2 regions of the Serratia surfactantfaciens genome follow, and region 2 is predicted to be linked to the other one. Evidence: predicted binding sites of a transcription regulator. Region 2 holds the regulator's gene; the other holds the start of a gene.

Region 1 (4,421 bases), 540 kb from region 2:
TGCGGCTCGGCGGCGAGCGCGGCGGCATAAGGACACACGGACATGGTTTTCTCCCTCGTAGCCAGATGGCGATAACCACAGGCTAACGATGGACGCGCCGTCATACTTCGTCTAACCTCGAAGTATGCATAACATCGAGATAGAAGATCGTTTAGCGGCACTCAGCGCCGCCATCGCCGACCGCACCCGGGCGCGCATGCTGTGCCTGTTGATGGACGGGCGCGCCTACACCGCCACCGAGCTCAGCGCGGCGGTCGAGGTTGCTCCTTCCACCGCCAGCGCGCATCTGGCGAAACTGCTGGAACAGCGGCTGATCGCCTGCCTCAAACAGGGGCGTTACCGCTATTTTCGGCTGGCCGGGCAACCGGTGGCCGCCGCGCTGGAAGGCCTGATGGCACTGACGGGCGTGCCGCGCCCGTCGGTGAAGAGCAGCACGCCGACCTCGCTGCAATATGCCCGCACCTGCTACGACCATATGGCGGGCGAGGTAGCGGTGAAGCTGCACGATCGGCTGCATGCGCTGAACTGGTTGAGTGGCGAGGAAGACTACCGCTTAAGCGACGCCGGTCAGGTCGCGCTGGCGCGGCTGGGCGTCGATTGTTCCCCTGCCCCCACCCGCCGCCGTTTCGCCTGCGGTTGCCTGGACTGGAGCGAACGCCGTGCCCACCTCGGCGGCGCGCTTGGCGCTGCGCTGCTAAACGCCTTTATCAAACGCGGTTGGATGCTGCGCCAACTCGACAGCCGCGAGCTGCAGCTGACCGACGCCGGTAAAAAAGCGCTGGCCGCACATTTTGAACTCACGCTGTAGCTCTGCGTCGGGGTAGTTTTACTGCAATACTCAAGGGGTACGCTTAAACGATCCCGCCAACCCGAGGAGTTTCCATGCTCGATCCCACCCAATTCCCGATCGTCAAACGCTGGCCGGCTCAGCACCCGGAACGGCTGCAGCTCTACTCTCTGCCGACGCCGAACGGCGTCAAAGTGTCTATCATGCTCGAAGAGATCGGCCTGCCCTATGAAGCGCACCTGATCGATATCGGCAACAACGAAACCTGGACGCCGGAATTCCTGGCGCTGAACCCGAACGGCAAGATCCCGGCGATCATCGATCCCGACGGCCCCGATGGCCGGCCGCTGCCGCTATTCGAATCCGGCGCTATTCTGCTCTACCTGGCGGAAAAGAGCGGCCGCTTTCTGCCGCAGGATCCGGCGCAGCGTTATGAAACCATTCAGTGGGTGTTCTTCCAGATGGCGGCGGTCGGCCCGATGTTCGGCCAGCTCGGTTTCTTCCACAAATTCGCCGGGCGCGAATATGAAGACAAGCGGCCACTGGAGCGTTACAAAAATGAATCGAAACGCCTGCTCGGCGTGTTGGAAACGCGCCTTGAAGGCCGCGACTGGATCATGGGGGCGGACTACAGCATCGCCGATATCTCGCTGCTGGGCTGGGTGCGCAATCTGATCGGCTTCTATGAGGCGCGCGAGCTGGTGGAGTTCGACAGCTTCCCGCGCGTCGCACAGTGGCTGGAGCGTGGTCTGGCTCGGCCGGCAGTGCAGCGCGGGCTCGCGATCCCGGCGCGCGCAGCCTGAATGCCAAACGGGATGACCGTCGGGTCGTCCCATTTTCGCTGTCATAAAATTGTCATCCCTCTGCTCTACTCTCCTTACGTAACAATTTGATGTTATTTACATTGTTGTATTACGACAAGGAGCTTACCCCATGCAACCTGCTGTATCCCTGATCGCCGGCGCCGTGCTGTCCGCCCTGCTCTGTTCCTCCGCCCTCGCGGCAGAAACCTCGGCCAATGCCGATGGCCTGACCGAGCGCGCCGCGCGCGGCAACCTCGTCGAACCGGGTGGCGCCCGTCGTCTGGCCGGCGATCAGACCGCCGCGCTGAAGGCGTCGCTGTCGGACAAACCAGCGAAAAACGTGATCCTGCTGATCGGCGACGGCATGGGGGATTCCGAGATCACCGCCGCGCGCAACTACGCTGAGGGCGCGGGCGGTTACTTCAAGGGCATCGACGCCCTGCCGCTGACCGGGCAATACACGCATTACTCGCTGGACAAGAAAACCCACAAGCCGGATTACGTGACCGACTCCGCCGCCTCGGCCACCGCCTGGGCCACCGGGGTGAAAACCTATAACGGCGCGCTCGGCGTGGACGTGAACGGCAAAGACCAGCCGACGCTGCTGGAGATCGCCAAGGCGGCCGGCAAGGCCACCGGCAACGTCTCCACCGCCGAACTGCAGGACGCCACGCCGGCGGCGCTGGTGTCGCACGTCACCTCGCGCAAATGCTATGGCCCGGAGGAAACCAGCGAGAAATGCGCCGCTAACGCGCTGGAAAACGGCGGCCGCGGCTCCATCACCGAACAGTTGCTGAAAACCCGCGCCGACGTCACGCTGGGAGGCGGCGCGAAATCCTTCAACCAGCTGGCAAAAAGCGGCGAATGGCAGGGGAAATCGCTGAAAGACCAGGCGGCGGCGCAGGGCTATCAGTGGGTCAGCAACGCGGATGAACTGCAGGCCGTCACCCTGGCCAACCAGCAAAAACCGCTGCTGGGCCTGTTCGCCGACGGCAACATGCCGGTGCGCTGGCTGGGGCCGAAAGCCAGCTACCACGGCAACCTCGACAAACCGGCGGTAACCTGCGAAAACAACCCGGCGCGCACCGCCGCCACGCCAACGCTGGCGGCGATGACCGAAAAAGCGATCGCGCTGCTGAAAGACAACCCGAACGGCTTCTTCCTGCAGGTAGAGGGCGCGTCGATCGATAAGCAGGATCACGCCGCCAACCCATGCGGGCAGATTGGCGAAACCGTCGATTTGGACGAAGCGGTGCAAAAAGCGCTGGCCTTCGCCCGCGCCGACGGCAACACGCTGGTGATCGTCACCGCCGATCACGCGCATTCCAGCCAGATCGTCGCCGCCGACGCCAAAGCGCCGGGCCTGACCCAGACGCTGACCACCAAAGACGGCGCGCCGATGACCCTGAGTTACGGCAACTCGGAAGAGGAGTCGCAGGGGCACACCGGCACCCAGCTGCGCGTTGCGGCCTATGGCCCGCACGCCGCCAACGTGGTGGGCCTGACCGATCAGACCGATCTGTTCTTCACCATGCGCGATGCGATGGGCATCAAGTAATCGCCTTGTGAATCCTGGCCGCCCGCAATGGCGGCCATTTATTATTGGTTACCGATGCGTATTTGCAATTTAACCGCAATTATTGTGTGATAACGAAATAACGTCTAATTACGCGACAATTAACCCTTGGAAATAACGCGGTTATATAGCCCTTCCCCCCTCTCTGTTTATTCCTGCGACAACAACCGGCCGTTTTTTGCTTATATTCATTTTTTTTAGTTACAAAAGTAGTTTTTAACATTCTCGCAAACAATAATACCCCGCCAGTAACGTGAACCGATCAATTTGCATCCGGACGGCCTGCAATAGTTCACTTTTCGTTAAAAACCCTATTAACAAAAAGGCATTATCGCTGCCTATCGGCTCACGCCGGGCGGTCGGCTTCATTATTTTCCAGGGTAACTCCCGCTAAATTCTTTCACCTGCAATGAGTAGAATTTACACACAAGAGATTTAATTCAATGAGAAAATTACTCGTCCTGATTTTCAGTCTCAGCCTGTTTAGCGTCACGCAGCAGGCGGCGGCTGAAGAGAAGAATAAAACCGTCGACGTGGTGTTGATCGGCGGCGGCATCATGAGCGCCACCTTGGGTACCTATCTGCATGAGCTGGAGCCGACCTGGACCATCGACATGTACGAGCGCATGAACGGCGTGGCGGAAGAGAGCTCCAACGGCTGGAACAACGCCGGTACCGGCCACTCCGCCTTCAGCGAAATGAACTACACGCCGGAAAAAGCCGATGGCACCATCGACATCAGCAAGGCGGTGAAGGTCAACGAGTCTTTCGAAATCTCCCGTCAGTTCTGGTCTTATCAGGTGAAAAACGATGTCCTGAAAGATCCGAAATCCTTCATTAACAGCGTGCCGCACATGAGCTTCGTGTGGGGCGACGACAACGTCAACTTCCTGCGTAAACGCTACGCGGCGCTGCAGCACAGCACCCTGTTCCGCGGCATGGAATACTCCGAAGATCCTGCGCAAATCAAGCAGTGGGCACCGCTGGTGATGAACGGCCGCGATCCGGCGCAGAAAATCGCCGCCACCCGCATGCCGCTGGGTACCGACGTCAACTTCGGCGTGATCACCCACCAGCTGGTTGACGCGCTGAGCACCAGCGACAAGTTCAAGCTGAACCTGAGCCACGAAGTGCGCGACATCAAGCGCAACGCCGACCAGACCTGGAGCGTGACCGTTGCCGATCTGAACCGCGACGGTAAAGAAACCACCGTTAACGCCAAGTTCGTGTTCATCGGCGCAGGCGGCGCATCCCT
Region 2 (4,421 bases):
GCCGCTCGAACACTTCATTGACGCTCAGTTCGTTGAGCGTTTCCTTATCCTGCTGTGCGATCGCCTGGCGGCGCTGTTCTTTGCTGCGCCGCAGCAGCAGCACTTCCACCGGCAACTCGTCCGCCAGCAGCTGAATGCGGCGCTGGATGTCGCTGAGGTAGTCCTGCGTCGCCACTTCGATATCCAGCCACACCGGCAGCTCACCGTCATAATCGGCAAACTGCCGCAGCTGCCGTTCGATCTCGGCCAGATCGCCTTTGATCAGCTGCATGGGCTGAAACTGCGGGATCGTTAACGCTTCCACTTGCTGCAAAGCGCCGTCGGCGAAATCGACCATAAAGACGCTTTTGGCTTTGCCCAGTTCATCGAAGCTGAGCGGGATCGGCGAGCCGCTATAGCGAATGTGCTCCGATTTGGCGACGTTCTGCGCGCGGTGGATGTGGCCCAACGCGATATAGTCGGCGGGAGGAAAGGCCTGCGCCGGAAAGGCGTCGAGGGTGCCGATATAGATGTCGCGCACCGAGTCGGAGGTGGTGACGCCGACGGTGGTCAGGTGGCCGGTGGCGACGATCGGCAGCGGCAGGCCCAATTGGTCGCGGCGCTCGCAGGCCGCCTGATACAGCGTTTGGTAATGTTCGGCGATGGCTTCCTGTAACGCCTGCTGTTTCTGCGCGCCGGATTCGCCGGCGCGGCTGGTGAGCAGATCGCGTGGCCGCAAGAACGGGATGGCGCACAGCACCGCGCCCGGCTGGCCGTCGCGCCGGTTCAGCACCAGGATCTGCTGTTCGGGGGCGCCTTGCGCGCTCGCGATCACCGTGGTGTTCAGGCAGGAGAGCAGTTCACGCGATTCGTTCAGCGTCGCCACCGAATCGTGGTTGCCGCCCAGCACCACCAGTTGGCAGCCGGTGCGCTGCAGTTCCACCACAAAGCGGTTGTACAGTTCGCGGGCGTAGCTGGGCGGCGAGCCGGTATCGAACAGATCCCCGGCGACGATCAGCGCATCCACCTGCTGCTGCTCTACCTGTTCGATCAGCCAGTTCAGAAAAGCCTGGTGCTCGGCGGCGCGGCTTTTGGTGAAAAAGTACTGGCCAAGGTGCCAGTCAGAGGTGTGGATCAGGCGCATGACACTCCCGGGTGCAAAGGTAATGGCGATGATTATAAAGGCCGCGGCGCCGGCTGTCCCGGCGCAATGGCGAGGGCAGCGGAATGATTTTTCTTTACTGCGGGAAATAATCGCTATGCTTACTGCCTATAACAGCCGCTTTTTTTCATAAAAGTGTCACAAAACTGACGCATAATGGCGCCCGCAAAGTCGCTAACACATTGGCAGGATTGACGATGGCAAGACGCATACTGGTGGTGGAAGACGAAGCGCCGATCCGTGAGATGGTGTGCTTTGTGTTGGAACAGAATGGTTACCAACCGTTGGAAGCCGAGGATTATGACAGCGCCGTGACGCGCCTGTCTGAGCCGTTCCCTGATTTGGTGTTGCTCGATTGGATGCTGCCCGGCGGTTCCGGCATTCAGTTTATCAAGCATATGAAGCGCGAAGCGCTGACCCGCGATATCCCGGTGATGATGTTGACCGCGCGCGGCGAAGAGGAAGACCGGGTGCGCGGCCTGGAAGTGGGGGCGGATGATTACATCACCAAGCCGTTCTCGCCCAAGGAGCTGGTGGCGCGCATCAAAGCGGTCATGCGCCGTATTTCACCGATGGCGGTGGAAGAAGTGATTGAAATGCAAGGGCTGAGCCTGGATCCGTCCTCTCACCGCGTGATGGCGAACGATCAGGCGCTGGACATGGGGCCGACCGAGTTCAAGCTGCTGCACTTCTTTATGACCCACCCGGAGCGGGTTTATAGCCGCGAGCAGTTGCTTAATCACGTCTGGGGCACTAACGTTTATGTGGAAGACCGTACCGTTGACGTGCATATCCGTCGGCTCCGCAAGGCGTTAGAAACCAGTGGGCATGATAAAATGGTTCAAACCGTTCGGGGCACCGGCTACCGGTTCTCAACGCGCTACTGATCGCGCCGCGCTGGAGAATATGCCGTGTTAGAACGTCTGTCGTGGAAGAGGCTGGCTCTGGAGCTGGCTCTTTTTTGTCTGCCCGCCTTACTGCTGGGGCTGATTTTCGGTTATCTGCCCTGGTTCCTGCTGGCCTCTGCGCTGGCTGCGCTGGTGTGGAATTTCTACAACCAGCTCAAACTCTCCCATTGGCTGTGGATCGACCGCAGCATGACGCCGCCGCCCGGCCGCTGGAGCTGGGAGCCGCTGTTCTATGGCCTGTATCAGATGCAGCAGCGCAACCGCCGCCGCCGCCGCGAGCTGGCGCTGCTTATCAAGCGCTTTCGCAGCGGGGCCGAATCGCTGCCTGACGCGGTGGTGATGACCACCGTCGAAGGCAATATCTTCTGGTGCAACGGTCTGGCGCAGCATCTGCTCGGCTTCCGCTGGCCGGAAGACAACGGCCAGCACATCCTCAACCTGCTGCGTTATCCGGAGTTCAGCCACTATTTGCAACAGCAGGAGTTTTCGCGCCCGCTGACGCTGCAGTTGAACAACGAACATTACGTCGAATTCCGCGTGATGCCCTATTCCGAAGGGCAACTGCTGATGGTGGCGCGCGACGTCACCCAGATGCGCCAGCTGGAAGGGGCGCGGCGCAACTTCTTCGCCAACGTCAGCCATGAGCTGCGCACGCCGTTGACGGTGCTGCAGGGCTACCTGGAAATGATGGGCGACGAAGAGCAGGACGGCTCGCTGCGCAGCAAGGCGCTGAGCACCATGCAAGAGCAGACCCGCCGGATGGACGGGCTGGTCAAGCAGTTGCTGACGCTGTCGCGCATCGAGGCGGCGCCCAATGTCGACATGAACGAACGGGTGGATATTCCGCTGATGCTGCGGGTGTTGCAGCGCGAGGCGCAATCGCTGAGCGGCGGCAATCACGAGATCGCTTTCCGGGTGAACGAACAGCTCAAAGTGTTCGGCAATGAAGACCAGTTGCGCAGCGCGGTGTCTAACCTGGTGTACAACGCGGTCAATCACACGCCGAAGGGCACCCATATCGAAGTCAGCTGGCAGCAGACGGCGCATGGCGCGCAGTTCCAGGTCAGCGACAACGGGCCGGGCATCGCCGCCGAGCACCTTCCGCGCCTGACCGAGCGTTTTTATCGCGTCGACAAGGCCCGTTCGCGCCAGACCGGCGGCAGTGGGCTGGGGCTGGCGATCGTCAAACACGCGCTCAGCCATCACGACGCGCGGCTGGAGATCCTCAGCGAACCGGGGATCGGCACCCGCTTTATCTTTACCTTACCCAACCGGTTGATTGTTCCGGCCGCTTTATCAGAGAATGCGGTGAAAAATTAACGCGAGACACCGGTATGACCCGAATTACCCGAGGGCTGTTGCTTTGCCTGGCGCTGCTGGCCGGACGTGGCGCGCTGGCGCAGCCCGACGGCATGCTGGCGGGCAATCTGTCCAGCGTCGGCTCCGACACCCTGGCGAACCTGATGGCGCTGTGGGCGCAGGACTTCAGCCAGCATTACCCCAACGTTAATCTGCAGATCCAGGCCGCCGGTTCGTCGACCGCGCCGACCGCGTTGGCGGCGGGCGCCGCGCAGCTGGGCCCGATGAGCCGGCCGATGAAGGCGGCCGAGGTTTCGGCGTTCGAACATCGTTACGGCTATGCGCCGCTGGCGGTGCCGGTGGCGGTGGATGCGCTGGTGGTGTTGGTGCATCAGGACAATCCGCTGCGCGGCCTCAATTTGCAGCAACTCGATCGTATTTTCTCCGCCACCCGGCGCTGCGGTGAAAGCCAGCCGCTGACGCGCTGGGGCGAACTGGGGCTGAGCGGCGACTGGGCGACGCGCTCGCTGCAACGCTTTGGCCGCAACTCGGCTTCCGGCACCTACGGCTATTTCAAACTGCGCGCGCTGTGCGGCGGCGATTTTATGCCGCGCGTCAATGAGTTGCCCGGTTCGGCCTCGGTGGTGCAGGCGGTGGCCGGTTCGCTCAACGGCATCGGCTACGCCAGCATCGGTTTTCGCGCCAGCGGCGTGCGGCTGCTGCCGTTGGCGGAGTCGGGGGAGGACTATGTCGCGCCTACCGCCGCCAACGTGCGCAACGATCGCTACCCGCTGTCGCGCTACCTGTATATCTATATCAACAAAGCCCCCAATCAACCGCTGGAGCCGCTGACCGCGGCGTTCCTCGATCGCGTGCTGTCGACCGCAGGACAGAGCCTGGTCAACCACGACGGCTATCTGCCTCTGCCGCCGGCCGCTCTGCAGAAGACCCGCCAGGCGCTCGGGCTGCAGCCGCTTGCGCCGGCCATGATGCAATAAGCGACAAAAAGCGACGTAATTTTCGCCTTTTCTCACGCCGAAATGGAGCTTATGCCACGCGAAAACCGGGCTTTT

The links. Region 2 encodes PhoB, which activates phosphate uptake and scavenging genes when phosphate is short. Its sites were predicted from a motif close to CTGTCATAAAACTGNCNNAT; they were not measured.
Region 1: the regulator PhoB is predicted to act here: its motif matches at 1,629-1,648, upstream of phoA (alkaline phosphatase).

The regions. Positions count from the first base shown of each region.
Region 1 covers NZ_CP016948.1:900,961-905,381, reverse strand. The annotation lists gene ATE40_RS04360 (cytochrome P450 family protein) at 1-44, opposite strand, end outside; gene ATE40_RS04355 (ArsR/SmtB family transcription factor) at 125-808, shown strand; gene ATE40_RS04350 (glutathione S-transferase N-terminal domain-containing protein) at 883-1,590, shown strand; gene phoA (alkaline phosphatase) at 1,721-3,148, shown strand; gene ATE40_RS04340 (malate:quinone oxidoreductase) at 3,610-4,421, shown strand, end outside.
Region 2 covers NZ_CP016948.1:356,921-361,341, forward strand. The annotation lists gene sbcD (exonuclease subunit SbcD) at 1-1,123, opposite strand, end outside; gene phoB (phosphate response regulator transcription factor PhoB) at 1,339-2,028, shown strand; gene phoR (phosphate regulon sensor histidine kinase PhoR) at 2,053-3,369, shown strand; gene ATE40_RS01695 (PstS family phosphate ABC transporter substrate-binding protein) at 3,384-4,346, shown strand.